3 regions of the Vibrio tarriae genome follow, and region 3 is predicted to be linked to each of the others. Evidence: predicted binding sites of a transcription regulator. Region 3 holds the regulator's gene; each other region holds the start of a gene.
What was found. The regulator PurR, encoded in region 3, represses purine synthesis genes. The targets are predictions, from matches to a motif close to TNANGNAAACGTTTNCNTNA.

Region 1: a site for PurR is predicted at 3,916-3,935, ahead of CEQ48_RS07580 (NCS2 family permease). Genes of this name have one in related genera too.
Region 2: a site for PurR is predicted at 4,719-4,738, ahead of metK (methionine adenosyltransferase). Genes of this name have one in related genera too.

The regions. Positions count from the first base shown of each region.
Region 1 is NZ_CP022353.1:449,224-455,931, forward strand. Features, by position in the region: gene CEQ48_RS07560 (succinylglutamate desuccinylase/aspartoacylase family protein) at 1-68, opposite strand, end outside; gene rimK (30S ribosomal protein S6--L-glutamate ligase) at 28-933, opposite strand; gene CEQ48_RS07570 (ATP-dependent zinc protease family protein) at 930-1,373, opposite strand; gene CEQ48_RS07575 (aminoacyl-histidine dipeptidase) at 1,607-3,079, opposite strand; gene vcdP (small protein VcdP) at 3,568-3,633, shown strand; gene CEQ48_RS07580 (NCS2 family permease) at 3,957-5,249, shown strand; gene gpt (xanthine phosphoribosyltransferase) at 5,287-5,751, shown strand; gene frsA (esterase FrsA) at 5,848-6,708, shown strand, end outside.
Region 2 is NZ_CP022353.1:2,353,392-2,360,099, reverse strand. Features, by position in the region: gene CEQ48_RS16475 (YqgE/AlgH family protein) at 1-107, opposite strand, end outside; gene gshB (glutathione synthase) at 143-1,099, opposite strand; gene rsmE (16S rRNA (uracil(1498)-N(3))-methyltransferase) at 1,113-1,844, opposite strand; gene xds (extracellular deoxyribonuclease Dns) at 1,983-2,678, opposite strand; gene CEQ48_RS16455 (SprT family zinc-dependent metalloprotease) at 2,806-3,294, opposite strand; gene metK (methionine adenosyltransferase) at 3,417-4,574, opposite strand; gene tkt (transketolase) at 4,904-6,708, shown strand, end outside.
Region 3 is NZ_CP022353.1:1,029,639-1,036,346, reverse strand. Features, by position in the region: gene cmoM (tRNA uridine 5-oxyacetic acid(34) methyltransferase CmoM) at 1-352, opposite strand, end outside; gene elyC (envelope biogenesis factor ElyC) at 469-1,290, shown strand; gene torR (two-component system response regulator TorR) at 1,394-2,098, opposite strand; gene torD (molecular chaperone TorD) at 2,323-2,985, shown strand; gene purR (HTH-type transcriptional repressor PurR) at 3,331-4,341, shown strand; cyclic di-GMP riboswitch class I at 4,500-4,586, shown strand; gene CEQ48_RS10440 (TfoX/Sxy family DNA transformation protein) at 4,700-5,287, shown strand; gene CEQ48_RS10430 (TVP38/TMEM64 family protein) at 5,642-6,331, shown strand; gene CEQ48_RS10425 (putative signal transducing protein) at 6,365-6,676, shown strand; gene CEQ48_RS10420 (alpha/beta fold hydrolase) at 6,681-6,708, opposite strand, start outside.

The DNA of each region.
Region 1 (6,708 bases), 580 kb from region 3:
CCCAAAAATGAAAAGTCGCCGTGCTTTTTAGCCTTTGCCACGAGTTTTAGTCCTTTTACTGGCTGCATTTTTCTCTATGAATTCGACGATCATACCCGCAATGTCTTTCCCCGTCGCGGCTTCAATGCCTTCTAAACCCGGTGAGGAGTTCACTTCCATCACCAGTGGGCCGCGGGCAGAACGCAGCAGATCTACGCCCGCTACATTCAATCCCATAATTTTGGCAGCTTCAATCGCCGTTTTACGCTCTTGAGGGGTGATTTTGACCAATGATGCCGTACCACCACGATGCAGGTTCGAGCGAAACTCACCATCTGCGCCTTGGCGCTTCATCGCTGCAATCACTTTATCACCAATCACAAAGCAGCGAATATCCGCACCGCCTGCTTCTTTGATGTACTCTTGCACCATGATATTGGCTTTGAGCCCCATGAACGCTTCAATAACGCTTTCCGCCGCAGTACGGGTTTCTGCCAATACCACGCCGATGCCTTGTGTGCCTTCTAATAGCTTAATCACCACTGGCGCGCCGCCGACCATATCGAGCAAGTCTTTGACATCATCCGGCTTGCTCGCAAAACCCGTGATTGGCATACCAATGCCGCGACGAGAGAGCAATTGCATGGAGCGCAGCTTGTCACGAGAGCGAGTAATGGCAACGGATTCATTGGCTGGGTAAACGCCCATCATTTCAAACTGGCGCAGTACAGCAGTACCGTAGAAAGTGACAGAAGCACCGATACGAGGAATCACAGCATCAAAACCGGCTAGCTCTTCGCCTTTGTAATGAATCTCCGGTTTGTCAGAGTTGATATTCATGTAGCAGCGCAAGGCATCAATCACTCGAACTTCATGGCCACGCTGTTTGCACGCTTCTATCAAACGCTTTGTCGAATACAGCGAAGCGTTACGCGACAGAATACCAATTTTCATTTACTCGGCTCCTCGAAAGGGATTAAAAACGATTTTGTAGGATCGACCATGATTCGATGGTGCATGGCGGTACGTCCTAACAACATACGAAAAGCCATATTTTCTCGATTGGTCAAGGTGATCTCAATTGGCCAAATTTGGCCACCAAAGCTAAGTTCCGATCGAATGACGTAGCGCTTTTCTTCGTGGCCACCGGAATCGCGAACTACACGTTCGTCAATCACCTCGGCTTCACACACATTCACTAGCTGATCATTCTTTTGCATCGGATGGATCCAAAAACGAACCCATTGAGCTCCTTCCTTAGTGAAGCTCTCCACTTTGAACGCGTGCAAGCAAGACGTTCGGGCTCCGGTATCGATTTTCGCTTTAATGCGTTCAATACCTAACCCTGGAAGGCTGAGTTCCTCACGCCATCCGACAATCATTTTTTCTTTCATCGCAATTTCATTAGTTTGAGAATTTCAGATACCGCTAAGGACAAGCAGCACCCTCGAAACAACTCGCATTTGGCCAGTTGTCGCTTGAAGAGAGTTTGGTGAATAACTCTGGGAACTTCAAGGGGGCGAACTCTAGCAGCCAACCTCAAACTCAAGCTAATGAATTAAATTTTCCTTTTCGACAAAAAAAATTGATATAAAAAAGCCGAGTTATGCACTCGGCTTCTTAGCGGTTAGGCTTTCACTGGGATATTGGCGAGTAGCGCCACCATCTGTTGCCAGAACAGATCAACCGTGTCGATCTTCACTTTTTCATCCGGCGAATGTGGGAACTTGATGGTTGGACCGAAAGAGACCATATCCATGTTTGGATAGGGTTTTTTGAACAGCCCACACTCAAGACCCGCGTGGATCACCATGATGTTCGGTTTGTGGCCATAAATGCCTTCATACATATCACGGAAAATATGCATGATTTCAGAATCAGCATCGGGTTTCCAGCCAGGGTAAGCACCAGAAAGCTCCAGCTCAGCCCCCGCAAGTTGTGCCAGCGATTGCAACATGCCCTCGACTTGGTGGCGGCCAGAATCCATCAGGGAGCGAATCAAGCACAGCACTTTGATTTTGTTTGCTTCTGTAGTGATCACTCCCACGTTGAGTGAGGTTTCTACAACACCTGCAATATCATCACTCATGCGGATCACACCGTTTGGACACGTGTTCAGAGCGGCAACAAAACGTTGTTGAGTGTGCGCGGTCAGCACTTCACTTTGCAGTTCTTTGGCTTCAAGGAAAGTCACCAAGTGAGTTTCAACTTTACCCAGCTCGGCTTTGAGTAGCTCAGTGTAGCGGTGGAATAGGGTTTCTAATTTGGCTACGTGCTGTTCTGGCAAGGCGACGGTGACAAAAGCTTCACGCGGGATCGCATTACGTAGACTACCGCCACGGAATTCGACTAAGCGCAGATCTAATTCTTTCGCATGGCCTGCAAGAAAGCGCGCCATCAGCTTGTTAGCGTTACCACGGCCAGTGTGAATATCACAACCCGAGTGACCGCCTTTCAAACCCTTTAAGATCAGTTGGCGACCAACATAACCAGCAGGGATCGCTTCACGCTCAATGGAGAAAGTGAACTCGGCGTTCACGCCTCCCGCGCAGCCCATATAGACTTCACCTTCTTGCTCAGAGTCGGTATTGAGCAGAATGTCGCCCTCCAGCCAACCTTCTTTGAGGCCAAAAGCGCCGGTCATGCCTGCTTCTTCATCAATAGTCAGTAGAACTTCAATTGGACCATGTTGGATCTCTTTAGAAGCCAGTACTGCTAGGCAAGAAGCCATGCCGATACCATTATCCGCGCCAAGCGTAGTGCCCTGAGCGGTAACCCATTCACCATCAATATAAGGCAGGATCGGATCTTTGGTGAAATCATGCGCTGTGTCTTCATTTTTTTGCGGCACCATATCAATGTGCGCTTGAAGTACCACACCTTTACGATTTTCCATGCCCGGTGTCGCTGGCTTTTTAATAAAGACGTTACCAGTCTCATCACGACGAACGGCCAACCCTTGTTCTTTAGCCCAGTTGATAATGTATTGAGCTAATGCCTCTTCATGTTTTGAAGGGTGTGGGATGGAACAGATAGTGGCGAAAAATGGCCAAATTGGATTTGACGATAACTTACTGATTTCGGTTTGGAACTCAGACACAGATGACTCCTTACTGTAATTTTTCCCGTGTATCCTCTCTCCAGAGCTGGGTCGTGGCAGAGAATTAGCCTGTAACAGGTAGGTACTTTCGTTGCACAGCATATCACTGTGCAGGGGCAGGGTGTAGGTCAAAAGTGGCAGGAAAACGGGTTTTGATCATCGGCTAGCGTCAGGAATAATAAGAAGACGTAACGTGACTGAGGTAGGCAAATGCATCTTCATGCACTTTAACTGTAATTTTTCTTAATAAAGTTGTAATTAAATTACTAAAAAATGCTGACAAAGATCAATTTAAATGATTTTTGTGATTTTAATCACCTTAAGTGTTGTAATTTAATTTCTTGGTGGTATATTTGTGTACAACTTCGCTAGCGAAGAGAAAACGCTCAAAGGATGAGTCCGATTTATCGCCTCCATGGAACCGAGAAATCAAGTAAACAGTTTTGATTTTAATGGTGATAGTTATGAATAAAGGTTTATCGTCTGTAATGTTCTGGAACCAACACTCTGTGTACACCGGTAACTTTGCATACCCCCGTAGCTTCGGCTACTGATACGCAACTTTTGCGTCTCGAACAAGTTTTGTTCACCCCTAAATTGGAATTTATTGACGACCAAATTTGGTCGATATGATTCACCGCCATCTCACTTGAGGTGGCGTTTTTTTATCCTCAAAAAATCTTCCCTATTCGAACTTGATCGCAACATTCTGTTGGCATTGAGCAATTGACTTATCTTCTCATCGACAGATTCCCTTTTTGGTTAGAAAACCCGCTTACAGTCAGAATTGTGTCTGGAATTTGTTTTTTGATAACTCTATAATCGCCGCCAATCGTTTACGCAACCGTTTACTTTTTTACCACTAAAGGATTCGAACATGCTGGAAAAGCTTTTTAAACTCAGTGAATACGGCACTAACGTGCGCACTGAGATCCTCGCTGGGGTCACGACTTTCCTGACCATGGCTTACATTATTTTTGTTAACCCAGCCATTTTGTCGGATGCGGGAATGGATCGCGGTGCGGTTTTCGTGGCGACCTGTTTGGCGGCCGCGATTGGCTGTTTCATTATGGGTTTTATTGCCAATTATCCTATCGCTCAAGCGCCAGGTATGGGGCTTAACGCCTTCTTCACTTATGGTGTGGTTCTGGGTATGGGACACACTTGGCAAGTCGCTCTGGCCGCGGTGTTCTGCTCGGGCGTGCTGTTTATTCTACTCAGCTTGTTCAAAATCCGTGAGTGGATCATCAACTCAATTCCACATTCTTTACGCACCGGTATCTCGGCGGGTATTGGTCTATTCTTGGCTTTCATCGCATTAAAAAATGCAGGCATTGTGGTTGATAATCCGGCTACGCTGGTTTCTTTAGGCGCAATCACCTCGCTGCATGCGGTGTTGGCAGCGGTGGGCTTCTTCCTGACTATTGGTTTAGTCTATCGCGGCGTCAAAGGCGCGGTGATGATCGCTATTTTAGCGGTGACAGCTCTCGGTCTCGTATTTGGTGATGTGCAATGGGGCGGCATTATGTCTACGCCTCCGAGTATCGCGCCGACCTTCATGCAACTCGATTTCTCTGCTGTCTTTGAGATCGGCATGATTTCTGTGGTGTTTGCGTTCTTGTTTGTTGACCTATTTGACACTGCGGGTACCTTGGTTGGCGTTGCAACCAAAGCGGGATTGATCGAAAAAGATGGCAAAATTCCACGCCTGAATCGTGCCCTGTTGGCGGATTCGACGGCAACGTCTGTCGGCGCTCTGCTCGGTACTTCAAACACCACTTCTTATATTGAAAGTGTCTCCGGTGTTGCTGTTGGTGGCCGTACTGGTTTAACTGCTGTGGTGGTTGGCATTTTGTTCCTTCTTGCATTATTCTTCTCGCCACTAGCGGGTATGATCCCAGCTTATGCGACGGCCGGTGCACTTTTCTATGTGGCTATTCTGATGATGTCGGGGTTAGTGAGCATTGATTGGCGTGATCTGACTGAAGCGGCACCCACTGTTGTTACCTGTTTGATGATGCCTCTGACATTCTCGATTGCGGAAGGTATCTCACTCGGTTTTATTGCTTATGCCGCAATCAAACTTTTCAGTGGTAAAGGACGCAGCGTCTCTCTCAGTGTATGGGTTATGGCGGCCATTTTTGTCATCAAATACATTTTGGCGGCGTAAGAGAAGACATTATAAAAATTCAATTTAGGTTTATCACATGAGCAAAAAATTCGTTATCACCTGGGACAATATGCAACATTACTGCCGTGAACTTGCACAGCGTCAAATGCCTGCAGAACAATGGAAAGGTATCTTGGGTGTCAGCCGTGGTGGCTTAGTTCCTGCTGCTATTCTCGCTCGTGAGTTGGGCATTCGCTATGTGGATACGGTGTGTATCTCTAGCTATGACCATGATCACCAGCGTGATATGACTGTTCTTAAAGCACCAGAGCATGACGGAGAAGGTTTCCTGATCATTGATGATCTGGTCGATAGCGGCGATACCGCACGTAAAATCCGTGAAATGTATCCGAAAGCGAAATTTGTGACTGTCTGTGCTAAACCTGCGGGTAAAGACTTGGTTGACGAGTACGTGGTTGATATTCCACAAGACACTTGGATCGAGCAACCATGGGACATGGTGCTGTCTTATGTTGAGCCAGTTAATCGCAAGCAAAAATAGTCTTTTTGCCGAGAATTTGAAAATGACCCTTTCAAGGGTCATTTTTTTTTACTACTGTTAGCCCAACTTAGCGCAACGCCAGTAAAGAGACTTGTCATGTCAGAAGCGAGCAGCAAAAACCTGTCTGAGACCCTGTTTCAAAATCACAAACAAGCTAAAGAGACATCTTCGCTTACCCAATATATGCCAAGCAGTTTAGAGCTGTTAGACACTCGCCGAGAACAATCATCCCAAGCTTGGTACCGTAATTTGCGCCGTTTGCAGTGGATTTGGCAGGGCGTTGATCCGGTTGAGCAGGAAGAGATCCTCGCGCGGATTGCCTCTTCTAAGCATTCGCGCACTCACGATGAGTGGCTTGATACTGTGATGGGATATCGCAGTGGTAACTGGACCTACGAATGGACGCGCGTTGGCATGCAGCATCAAAAGCAAGCCGCAGAGCAACAAGGGGAAGATGCCGCTGACGAAATGTTCACCGCTGCACTTTGCTATAGCATCGCAGGTTACCCTCATCTCAAAAACGATAACTTGGCTCTCCAAGCACAAGTTCTGGCGAACAATGCCTATCAAGAGGGGGCTAAGCTTACGGGATTTGTGGTTAAGCGTTTAGAGTTTTCCTACCAAAACAAAAAAATCGCGGGTTATTTACACCTGTGCAATACCGACTCACCTAAGCCTGTGGTGTTAGTCAGTGCTGGTTTGGATAGTCTGCAAACCGATATGTGGCGTCTGTTTCGTGATTATTTATCGAAGCGAGATATTGCCATGCTCACGATTGATATGCCATCGCTGGGTGCCAGTTCACAATGGCCACTGACAGAGGATTCATCCTGTTTACATCAGGCTGTATTGAATCAATTGGCGGATCTGCCTTGGGTGGATCATTTCCGTATCGGGCTGATTGGTTTCCGATTTGGCGGCAATGCAATGGCGCGCCTTGCATTTTTAGAGTCTGAC
Region 2 (6,708 bases), 1.3 Mb from region 3:
CCCATCGCACCATCTTGGTTGTGCTCGCAGATATAAATCACGCTGCGCTTGAAGTAAGGATCCTTCATGCTCGGCATGGCAACCAGAAAATGATTGGTAAGATTCATACTGTGTCCAACCTCTATTTCACTGCTGTGGGTGCTCACATCGCGCCTGCTTTAAGGCGGCGCTCGATGGCATCCATCAACTTACCGGTAATTGAAATATCGTACGCAGCTTCAATCTCTCGAATACAGGTTGGGCTGGTGACGTTAATTTCGGTCAGTTTATCGCCAATGACATCCAAGCCTACAAACAGTAGCCCTTTCTCTTTTAGGGTCGGTGCAACCGCTAGGGCAATTTTCTTATCGGTTTCACTCAGTGGGCGTGGCTCACCACGGCCGCCGGCTGCCAAGTTACCGCGAGTTTCTCCTTTGGCGGGAATACGCGCCAAGCAGTAGGGCATAGGTTCACCATCGACCACCAAAATGCGTTTGTCGCCGTTGCTGATATCTGGCACAAACGTCTGCGCCATGCAGTAATTCTGGCCGTGGTTGGTTAAGGTTTCGATGATCACTGAGAGGTTAGGATCTCCCTCTTTAACACGGAAAATCGAAGCGCCGCCCATACCGTCGAGGGGTTTTAGGATCACGTCCCCGTGCTGCTCACGGAAGGCTTTAATCTTCTCGGCTTTACGCGTCACCATGGTGATCGGCGTCAGCTCTGGGAACCAAGCGGTGAACAGTTTTTCATTACAATCGCGCAGACTTTGTGGTTTGTTCACCACCAATACGCCTTCATCTTCCGCGCGTTCCAAAATGTACGTTGCGTAGATGTATTCGGTGTCGAACGGCGGATCCTTACGCATTAAAATCGCATCCAATTCAGAAAGTGCGATAGTTTGCTCGGATTTGAATTCATACCAACCGTTGGGATCTTCTTTCAGCTCGACGACCTTGGTATCGGCCAGTGCCACACCTTGCTCTAAGTGTAGATCATTCATTTCCATATAATGGATTTCATAACCGCGACGCTGCGCTTCAAGCATCATGGCAAAGCTGGAATCTTTTTTGATGTTAATGGAAGCGATGGGATCCATCACAATACCGAGTTTAATCATGGTTTATCTCCATTTAGCCAAGATCGCCGAAACGAACTTGTAGTGCAGTTATCGCCGTGAGCGCCGCCGTTTCTGTGCGCAGTACGCGTGGGCCTAATAAGGTTTCTTCAAACTGGTAACGACGAGTCATATCAATTTCTTCCGCTGACAAGCCGCCTTCAGGCCCAATCAGCAAACGAACTTTGCTCACTGGGGTGGGTAAGGTGTTGATCGAGTATTTAGCGCGCGGATGCAAATTGAGTTTCAGTGCCTCGGTGGGCTCTGCGCACCAAGCTTCGAGCTCCATAATTGGGCGGATTTCTGGCACGGTATTACGGCCACACTGCTCGCAAGCGCTGATCGCAATTTTCTGCCACTGCTGAATCTTCTTCTCGAAGCGTTTTTCATCCAGCTTAACGCCACAACGCTCAGAAAGCAGAGGCGTGATGGTAGTGACGCCCAATTCCACCGATTTTTGGATGGTGAATTCCATCTTATCGCCGCGTGAAATCACCTGACCAAGATGCAGATCGAGCGGCGATTCAATACTGTTTTCCACGCGCTCGGTGATATTGACCAATACCTGTTTTTTGCCAACTTCACTGATCACGGCTGGGAATTCAGCTCCAAAGCCATCGAATAGCAGCACTTCTTGTCCAGCTTGCATACGCAATACGCGACCGATATGCCCTGCGGCATCTTCACTCAGGGCAACGGTGCCAAGCTGGTGGATCGGTTCTGGATGATAAATTCGAGGGATGCGCATGCGGATAATTCCTAATCATTAAACGAGGTTACCGTCTTCCAACGTAAAGCGGCAACTTCAGTTGGAAGAGGGATATCTGGCCTCTAACATGGATGCAAGTTCAGTAAAATACAAGGGGGCAGGGTGAGATTCTGCCCATCAGTTCGGGCATTGTTCACGCACAAAGCGGTTCGAGTTGCCTTGCACGTTTTCAATCCGTTGGTCACGCACACATTCCCATTCGCTGACCGGATACTGATTGTTCCATGCCTTCATTAATTGGTTTTGCGCCTTGGAAAGTCGCAAACCGTACTGCTCACTCATGTACAGATAAGTGCGCGCAATCGCCCCGCGCGCTCGTTCTGGCGGCATGGCTGTGCGCTCTTTGAAGTTCACTTGCATTTCACATTGGCCATAGGTGACGCCATCGACACCATTCCACTGACTGAAACCGAAGTTGGAGCGATCGCCATTCACTTCGCCAATCGCCGGAGTGAGGTTGTGCAGATCGGCTTCCATTTGATTGAACTCAGGGCTAGTACGAGTGCAGTTTTTACGGCCACCTTGTTGCCAGCATTGCAACTGATGACCAAATTGCCAAGCCGGCACCACATGTTCCCATTCAATCCGCGAAGCGCGATTCTCATTTTTACGCACTTGATAGCCGCAACTCTCCAGATCCGGGATGCCTTTTTTGCCTTGCCAGCGAATCTCGCAGCCGCAGTAAAAAGAGACCGGATGATCACGATAAATCTTCACCGCTTCATTTTTGGCATGACTAAAAGACATGGGGGCGGCAAAGGTGAGCAGAGGTAAGCTAGCAGCAAGCGTGGTAACGAAACGAAAAATCATCATAAAAGACGTAGATAAGTAGGTTTTTTATCAGTTTAACACTCATAAATTGCCTTTGTCGTTGATGCTTTTGTTAGTTTTTGGCGAGAGCAAGGCAAAGCCTACAGAAGTGCCCTCAGCCAATCAAAGGTTAGGCTTGGTAGATCAAGTTTTGTTGGCAGCTTTGACAGCGATAGGTGGCTTCACCACGCAGCACTTTATTGTGGCGACGAATGGTGAGCGGATATTCACGGCACGCACAGCGGTAATGGAAGGTTTTGCCCTGTACTGAAGCGACAGAAAACGTGTGAGTGGTTTTCGGCTCAAGATTAAAGACTTGGCTCATCACTTGTTGCCATTCGACGCCGTGTGGGCGTACTCGGCCATAAAGCTGATACGTAATCAGATGCGCGATTTCGTGTGGGATCACTTGCTGGAGGAAGTCATCGACGTTTTCGGCAAACAGCACGGGATTAAGGCGGATTTCCCACAGCTGCAAATAGGCCTTGCCGGCAGCGCGTCCACGTAAACGGTAATTGAGTTTGGGCAGTTTAAAGGGGCGTTGCAAAGCCTCGCTGGCGGTAGCGATACACTGTTTGATTTTCTGCTCAGCTTGGCAGTGCAGATCAAAACGAACCATTAGCGAATTTCTACCTCTAAAAACCCTATCATCGAACTCATAAAAAAGGCCCTTTCATGAGAAAGGGCCTTGAACTGTATTGCAATCTTCGCCGTTTGTCAGCGATGACTTGAAATCAATGCTTATTTTAGACCAGCGAAGTCACGCAGTAGCGCGGCTTTGTCGGTGGCTTCCCAAGGGAACTCTTCGCGGCCGAAGTGACCGTAAGCAGCAGTTTTCTTGTAGATAGGTTGCAGCAGGTTCAGCATCTCTTGCAGACCGTATGGACGCAGGTCGAAGAACTGACGAACGGCTTCGATGATGATCTCTTGTGATACTTTCTCAGTGCCGAAAGTTTCCACCATGATCGACGTTGGATCCGCGACACCGATGGCGTAAGAGAGTTGGATTTCACAACGATCGGCCATGCCCGCCGCAACGATGTTTTTCGCAACATAACGTGCTGCGTAAGCCGCTGAACGGTCAACCTTGGATGGATCCTTACCTGAGAATGCACCACCACCGTGACGCGCTGCGCCTCCGTAGGTATCAACAATGATCTTACGACCGGTCAGACCACAGTCACCCATTGGACCACCGATAACGAAACGGCCGGTTGGGTTGATGAAGTATTTGGTCTCTTTGCTCAACCATTCTGCTGGCAGAACTGGCTTGATGATCTCTTCCATCACCGCTTCACGCAGATCTGGCGTTGAAATAGAGTCACAGTGCTGAGTAGACAGAACCACGGCATCAATACCCACGATCTTGCCTTGGTCGTACTGGAAGGTCACCTGAGATTTTGCATCTGGACGCAACCATGGCAGCGTGCCGTTTTTACGAACTTCTGCTTGGCGCTGCATCAGACGATGTGCGTAGGTGATTGGTGCTGGCATCAGCACTTCAGTTTCGTTAGTTGCATAACCAAACATGATGCCTTGGTCGCCCGCGCCTTGCTCTTTAGGATCGACTTTATCAACACCTTGGTTGATGTCTGGCGATTGCTTACCGATGGTGTTCAGTACCGCACAAGAGTTGGCATCAAAGCCCATGTCTGAGTGCACGTAACCAATTTCACGAACGGTTTGACGAGTTAACTCTTCGATATCAACCCAAGCGGAAGTAGTGATTTCACCACCCACCATCACCATGCCAGTTTTTACGTAAGTTTCGCAAGCAACGCGAGCTTTAGGATCTTGCTCAAGAATCGCGTCCAACACTGCATCAGAGATCTGGTCTGCAATTTTATCTGGATGGCCTTCTGATACTGATTCTGAAGTAAACAGGTGCTTAATCGCCATGATAGCTCCAATATTTGTGGTTATTCGGTAACGGCATTAAGTGGCGCTACCGATCAATTTCGTACATTTTGTAGGCGTTTCTACATCTAGACGGCTATTCTAGTGTCGGGCGCTCAAATTACAAGCTCTTTTTCTGTTTAGCCCATAACCAAACGTTTGCTTAAAAAAGTCAGCTTTGCCACTACAAAGCGAGAATGTGCTAAAAAGTGTGACAAAATCGGAGCAAAGCACCAGTAAATCGTTTGCAGCAGCAGGGGGGCTTTGCGACAATAGCCGCCACTGATTTTCCGCATCTGTTCATTTCGCTTACTTCCCATTTAGGAGTCGACATGTCTTCTCGCAAACAACTTGCCAATGCTATCCGCGCCCTGAGCATGGACGGCGTTCAAAAAGCTAACTCTGGCCACCCGGGAGCCCCAATGGGCATGGCGGATATCGCCGAAGTGCTGTGGCGTTCACACTTAAACCACAACCCACAAAACCCAAATTGGGCTGACCGCGACCGTTTCGTACTGTCTAACGGCCACGGCTCTATGCTGATTTACTCGCTGCTGCACCTGAGCGGTTACCAGCTGTCGATTGACGATTTGAAAAACTTCCGTCAACTGCACTCAAAAACACCGGGTCACCCAGAGTACGGTTACGCACCGGGCATCGAAACCACCACGGGCCCACTAGGCCAAGGCATCACCAATGCCGTAGGTATGGCGATTGCTGAGAAAGCTCTGGCGGCGCAGTTCAACAAACCGGGTCACGACATCGTTGATCACTTCACTTATGTATTCATGGGTGACGGCTGTTTGATGGAAGGTATCTCGCACGAAGCCTGTTCACTGGCGGGCACACTTGGCCTTGGCAAACTGATTGCATTCTGGGATGACAACGGCATCTCTATCGACGGTCACGTGGAAGGCTGGTTCTCAGACGACACACCAAAACGTTTTGAAGCCTACGGCTGGCATGTGATCCCTGCGGTTGATGGCCACGATGCAGATGCAATTAACGCTGCGATTGAAGCGGCGAAAGCAGAAACCTCTCGCCCAACCCTGATTTGTACCAAAACCATCATCGGTTTCGGCTCACCAAACAAAGCGGGTTCACACGACTGTCACGGTGCGCCTCTGGGCAACGATGAAGTCAAAGCTGCACGTGAATTCTTGGGTTGGGAACACGCTCCATTTGAAATCCCAGCTGACATCTATGCAGCGTGGGATGCAAAACAAGCAGGTGCAAGTAAAGAAGCGGCTTGGGATGAGAAATTCGCGGCTTACGCGAAAGCTTACCCAGCCGAAGCTGCTGAATACAAGCGCCGCGTAGCGGGCGAGCTGCCAGCGAATTGGGAAGCAGCCACCAGCGAGATTATCGCCAATCTGCAAGCCAACCCTGCCAACATCGCATCGCGTAAAGCATCACAAAACGCGTTGGAAGCGTTCGGCAAACTGCTACCAGAATTTATGGGCGGCTCAGCTGACTTGGCGCCTTCTAACCTCACCATGTGGTCTGGCTCAAAGTCTCTTACAGCAGAAGATGCGTCAGGCAACTACATCCACTACGGTGTGCGTGAGTTTGGTATGACCGCCATCATCAACGGTATCGCGCTGCACGGCGGTTTTGTCCCTTACGGTGCAACCTTCCTGATGTTTATGGAATACGCGCGTAATGCGATGCGTATGGCAGCACTGATGAAAGTGCAAAACATCCAAGTGTACACGCACGACTCGATTGGTCTGGGTGAAGATGGCCCAACTCACCAACCGGTTGAGCAAATCGCTTCTCTGCGTATGACACCAAACATGAGCACATGGCGTCCGTGTGACCAAGTAGAGTCAGCGATGGCGTGGAAACTGGCGATTGAGCGTAAAGATGCGCCATCTGCGCTGATTTTCTCGCGTCAAAACCTCGCGCAGCAACCACGCAGTGCTGAGCAAGTCGCGAACATCGCCAAAGGCGGTTACATCCTGAAAGATTGCGCAGGCCAACCTGAACTGATTCTGATTGCGACTGGCTCTGAAGTTGAACTCGCGGTTGCCGCTTACGAGCAACTGAGCGCCGAAGGCAAAGCGGTTCGCGTGGTCTCTATGCCATCGACCGACGCATTTGATAAGCAAGATGCAGCCTACCGTGAAGCCGTTCT
Region 3 (6,708 bases):
AATCCACGGGCGCATCAAGGTGCGCTTGAATCGTCTGCACTGGTGAATGGACGAAGCGATACTGCTCAAGCAGGCCATTGTTTGCAATATCCTGCTCGGCCAATTGCAACATTTCCGAAGAAAGATCACAGAGTGTCACTCGATGCCCAAGGCGAGCGATTTTTTGCGATACTTGCGCCAAGCCGCCACCCGCATCGAGCACGTGCAAGGGAACTTTTTGCGTGTCCAGTTGACTGAGAAGCTGCTCCAAATCTTCCCAAACAATGACTTGGCGGATCTCACCTTTGTCAGAACCGTATATATTTTTTGCAAATTTGTGGGCAATATCGTCGAAATTGCGATCTTCTGTCACAGTAGCTTGAGTTATGATAACGAACCGTGCCTGCTATTCTGTCATACGAATGGCAGGAATAAAGAGGCTTCGACTCTTTTTATACTCAAGTGCTGTTTTTTCGGACTGTTTTCTCTATGTTTGAGCTGAAAAAAATTTTTTCTTCACTGTTGATGCCTCTGCCAGCGCTGCTGATCATTGGTTTCGTGGGCCTGATGCTGATCATGTTCACGGCAAAACGTAAAACTGGCTGCCTAGTGGTGTTGTTCTCCCTCACTGGGTTATTTCTGGTTTCCTTTCAACCCGTGGCGACTCGTTTATTGATGCCACTTGAACGTACTTACACGGCATTTTTACCCGTAGAAGGTACTCTTGACTACGTGATGGTGCTCGGTAATGGCCATGTGGTTGATGATGACATCCCCCCCACCTCAGAGCTTACTCGTGCTGCGCTCATGCGCTTAACAGAAGGCATTCGTATTAGTCGTATGTATCCGGGTTCGAAACTTATCCTCTCCGGTTACGCTGGTGGTAGTGAAGTTAGCCACGCTCGGATGATGGCGCGTGTCGCTTTAGCGTTAGGTGTGCCGAAATCGGATATTATTTTGCTGGAAACCGCTAAAGATACTTGGGAAGAAGCGCGCCAAGCTGCGGCTTTCGTGCAACAAAAGCGCATGGTACTGGTCACCTCAGCAAGCCATATGAAGCGTGCGATGCGCGAATTTGAATCGGCAGGTTTAACGCCAATCCCAGCACCGACTAACTACTTAGGTCATCTCAATATTGTTCAGCCTTGGGATAAGTACATTCCTAAATCACGCTATCTTGAGCAAACCGAACAGTATTGGTACGAAACATTAGGCCTATTGTGGCAAAAACTGCGTGATACCGTTGCCGGAGATAGCAGTGAACAGGTAGGAACGCCCTCTGTCGTAGAAGAAGCTCCGACAACGCCCTAATCGCCCCAAATCATCCAACTCGTTAAAAAATAAGTAAAAAACTGGCATTTAGCCAGTTTTTTAATTTTTACAATGCAGAAAAGGATGAAGACACTTTCGAAGTTTAATCCCCAGCGAACATATAACCTTCGCCGTGAACCGTCACAAAAATTTGCGGGTTTTTTGGATCCATTTCCATCTTGGCGCGCATACGTCGAATCAACACATCAATAGTACGATCGTTTGGCGCATCCACACGGTGGCTGATCATGTTCAAAATACGTTCACGACTCAGCACCTGATTCGGATAAGAAGAAAGCGCGACTAACAACTCGTATTCCGCTTTAGTGAGCTTCACAGGCTCACCGTTACGACTTAAGGCACGGCGCTGAACATCGAACGTCCACTCACCAAAATGCACCAGTTTGTCATCTTGTTTGTCCGTATTTCTCTCTCGCTGTGCGAGGGAAATTCGCCATAATAAGTTTTTTACACGAACCTGGAGCTCACGCAAATCGACGGGTTTAGTGACATAATCGTCCGCGCCCATTTCGAGGCCAACGATTTTGTCGATACTGTCGGTGCGTCCTGTCACTAAAATAATGCCAATCTCCGACTGGCTGCGTAATTCTCGCGTCAATAACAGACCGTCTTCACCGGGCAAATTGATGTCCAGCAAAACCAGATCGATGTCATTGAGTTCTAACGCTTCTCTCATCTGCGCGCCACTTTCTGCTTCTGTTACTTGGTAACCTTCATTTTGAAAGTAACCACTTAACTTACTCCGCGTGACGAGGTCATCTTCAACCACAAGTACGTGATAGCTCATAATGCACCATTTTAAATAACTGGATGTATCGCAGGGTTATTCTATTCATATCTGTTAATAATTCGAGAAAAACCGTGAGAAATCTCACCTTTTTTTGATGCAAAGCAAACTTCATTTAACAGATTAACAACCTATTCTTTTCTTTTCACATGCTGTCACAATAAGAGTGATAGCTGTTCATGTTTATGGTTTAGACTAAGTACACATCGATTGGGAGTGCAGAAATGATACAAGAACTGAAAATCCTCAATGAAAAGCGTGCTGAAATCTATTGGTGGCTGTCGAGCCTGTTTTTTAAGGAACTGAATGAGCAAGATATCGCTCGTTATCACTCAGCAGAAATTCGCACTTTTTTAAGCGGACTCGCCGATGAGCAAAGCCTAAGCGGCGAAGTTAAAAACTTGATAGATACGCTCAACCGACTACAAGATCGTCAAGATGCGCAGTTAGAACTCGCCGCGGATTTCTGCGATCTCTTTTTGAAATCAGACCGTGATTCCGCCCTACCCTATGCCTCCGTCTATACCGATAAAGGTTTACTCAATGGCAAGCCTGCACAGCAAATGCGTGAGTTACTCAACGCACATGGGGTTAAGGTTGAAAAAAATATCAATGAGCCTGAGGATCATCTTGCCATACAGCTCGACTTTTTAGCGCATCTTGCGATCAGCGCTAACCAAATTGAGCACAGAGCACAACTGAGTTCAGCGCTACAAGCTCAGTCCGACTTCATAAGCCAACACTTACTCACTTGGCTGCCTGCCTTTGTTGAACGTTGCACTCAATTTGATGCATTCGGATTGTACTCAGCCGCCGCTCGTTTAGCGTTAGTCTTTATTAAGCAAGATCAACGCTGTATTGATGAGCTGGTTCACGACATCCATTAGTCAATACGGTTGCAGCTTAAAGTAGAATGAGGATAGACGAATTAATTGTGAAATGGCTTATAGTTTGATGAATGAATTTCGTTGCGACGGAGAGATTTGCAGTCTAAAATCCACCCGCAAACGATAAAAACGAATAAAAATGTAAACCGCTGTTTTTTAGCGGTTTTTGTTTTTTATTACTTTAGGTTTATTACTTTAGGCATAGTGATTGAAGCGCTTTACGTACGGCATAGTGTTGGACATGTGCTCGCACAGAGTGTGAAGATTCGCTCAGTCTCGCCTTACTTCTGCTGATTAAATCCACCGATGTTATTCGCTGGCAGCAGTCATCGACAGGAACACTCTATGGCTACGATTAAAGATGTGGCGCGCCTTGCGGGCGTGTCAACCACCACCGTTTCTCACGTTATCAATAAAACTCGTTTTGTGGCAGAAACCACCCAAGAGAAAGTGATGGAAGCCGTTAAGCAACTGAACTACGCGCCAAGTGCCGTAGCACGCAGCTTAAAGTGCAATACCACTCGCACGATTGGTATGTTAGTGACGCAATCTACTAACCTGTTTTTCTCGGAAGTTATCGACGGTGTGGAAAGCTACTGTTACCGTCAAGGCTATACGCTGATCCTATGTAACACAGGCGGCATCTATGAAAAGCAACGCGATTATATCCGCATGCTGGCCGAAAAACGGGTTGATGGCATTTTGGTGATGTGCTCAGACCTAACCCAAGAACTGCAAGATATGTTGGATGCGCACAAAGATATTCCAAAAGTGGTTATGGATTGGGGTCCAGAAACGTCGCACGCCGATAAAATCATCGATAACTCAGAAGAAGGCGGCTACCTCGCGACCAAATATCTCACTGACCGCGGTCACACTGAGATTGCATGTTTGAGTGGTCACTTCGTCAAAGCCGCATGCCAAGAGCGCATTCAAGGTTTCCGCCGCGCAATGGCGGAAGCTAATTTGACCGTCAATGAAGATTGGATCTTGGAAGGTAACTTTGAGTGTGATACTGCCGTTTTAGCGGCGGATAAAATCATTGCGATGGACAAGCGCCCCACGGCGGTATTCTGTTTCAACGATACGATGGCATTAGGTCTGATGAGCCGTTTGCAACAGAAAGGCATACGTATTCCAGAAGATATGTCTGTCATCGGTTACGATAATATCGAGTTAGCAGAATACTTCTCTCCACCACTGACCACAGTGCACCAACCCAAGCGTCGTGTGGGCAAGAACGCGTTTGAAATTTTGTTAGAGCGCATTAAAGATAAAGAACATGATCGCCGTATTTTCGAAATGCACCCAGAGATCGTAGAGCGCGATACGGTGAAAGACTTGACAAAATCCTAACTTTCTTGACAATTCATAACGCCTATATTTGAAACCCTGTCACATAAATATGACAAAACATATGTAGAGCGAGTATCATTAATAGCGCTTATTCTCACAATTGAAATATCAGTATGTGAGGATGAGCCAAGAATGATTAATTTTTATCAGGAAAAATGTCACGCACAGGGCAAACCATTCGAAAGAGTGGGACGCAAAGCCTCCGGCCTAAACCAGAAGACGTGGTAGGTAGCGGGGTTACCGATGGCAAAATGCATACACTATGTTGACTCATCATTGACATGGCCGATGCATGTATTTGCTAATTTTCTCGGACCTGACTTGGTGGCGTATGTAACAATACTCCGAGACTAACAGCATGGATAAACCAGTATTAAAAGATTCAATGCGGCTCTTTGAGCAGCTAGGACGTGTTAAATCTCGTTCAATGTTTGGTGGCTTTGGTATTTTCGTCGACGAAACTATGTTTGCGCTTGTGGTTAACGATACGCTGCACATCCGTGCAGATGACGCCACAATCGAAAAGTATAAACAGCAAGGTTATGAACCTTATGTTTACAAAAAACGTGGCTTCCCCGTTGTAACTAAGTACTACGCTCTACCTGAAGATTGTTGGAGTCACCCAGACTCTATCCTTAATGAAGCGCGTGCAGCACTGGAGGTCGCTAAGGCCGAACGTGAAACTCAAGCACAAGCGAAACCTGATCGTTTGAAAGATCTTCCTAACTTGCGTTTAGCAACAGAAAGAATGCTCAAAAAAGCAGGTATCGAAACCGTCGAGTCTCTTCAGACTCTTGGTTCTGTCGAAGCTTATAAAGCGGTTCAACGAACCCACACGGCAGAAGTGAGTTTAGAGCTGTTATGGGCTCTAGAAGGCGCAATCGAAGGTAAACATTGGTCGGTGATCCCACAAAATCGTCGTGATGAGCTATTAAGGCATCTCTGAGTTTCATTTTGAGTTCATCAACGCCTGTAATCATCCTGTGTTTTTACACACCCTATATTTCATAACGCGTCCAAAGTGGCGCGTTATTTTTTTGAAAGAAAAACGGCCTTTGACCTGTCTTTACTTTTAGGCTCTCTATGTATCTCCAGTAAATTCAGTTACAGACGATATACTTGAGTAATGAGCGATACTCTCATGACTTGGAGTGACAAGTCGGCGGTCACTGTGTGCACCCACATCAAACCAGAGACACTCTATGATTGGGTGAAGAAACGTAGCCCACACTGCTGAAGAGCCAAGTAAAACGGGCAATATCACGCCCCACAAACCATAAAGTAATGACTAGGTACTCGAATGTATAAAAAACTCATCATCGCCATTGTTTTGATTGCCATCGCCGCGCTCTTGGTGACGCAGTTTAGCCAATACCTAACACTAGATGTCGCGAAAGCCAAACAAGCCGAATTAGCGAATTATATTGATGCCCATTTGCTGCAAGCCGCACTGATCTATTTTGTGGTGTATGTTCTCCTAACCGCATTTTCAATCCCCGGCGCAACGGTCGTGACTTTATTGGGAGCGGCCCTATTTGGCTTTTGGTTGAGCTTACTGCTGGCTTCTTTTGCCAGTACTATTGGTGCCACTCTCGCCTTTCTCAGTAGCCGCTTCTTATTGCGAGATTGGGTGCAAGCTAAATTCGCTGATAAATTGCAGACCATCAATCAAGGTATTGAACGAGATGGCGCGTTTTATTTACTCTCTCTGCGACTGATCCCGATTTTTCCATTTTTCCTGATTAACTTAGTGATGGGGCTAACGCCTATCTCCACTTGGCGTTACTACTGGGTCAGCCAACTTGGTATGCTGCCGGGTACAGCGGTGTATCTCAATGCTGGTACTCAACTGGCGGAAATCTCAAGCTTAGGCGAAATTGTGTCGCTCCCTGTGCTCGCTTCATTCGTTTTGTTAGGCGTATTTCCGATAGTGGTGAAATGGCTCATGGGCAAAGTTCAGCAGCGTGCCACTCAATCGACGGTGAAGTAAGTCACTCTTGGTAAAAATAAGCTGGGAAGGACAATGAAAATCTACACGGCCACTCATCCGCTTGAAGCGCACATGCTGATGCAGCTTTTGCATCAGCAAGGGATAGCGTGTGAGTTGCGTGGAGAAATGCTGTTTGCGCTGCGCGGCGAGATCCCGATGGATTCCAGCAGCGCCCCTTCACTTTGGTTACAGAAACCGGAGCAACAAACCGCAGCGCAGCAAATCATCCGTGAATTTCTCAATCCCCCACCCGCCGAATGCTGGCAGTGTCCAGAGTGTGGGGAACATCATGAAGGGCAATTTTCCGCCTGCTGGCAGTGTGGTTTTAGCCAAACTGCTCAGTGAGGGATTAGCGGATTTGGCGCTGGATAAACTCG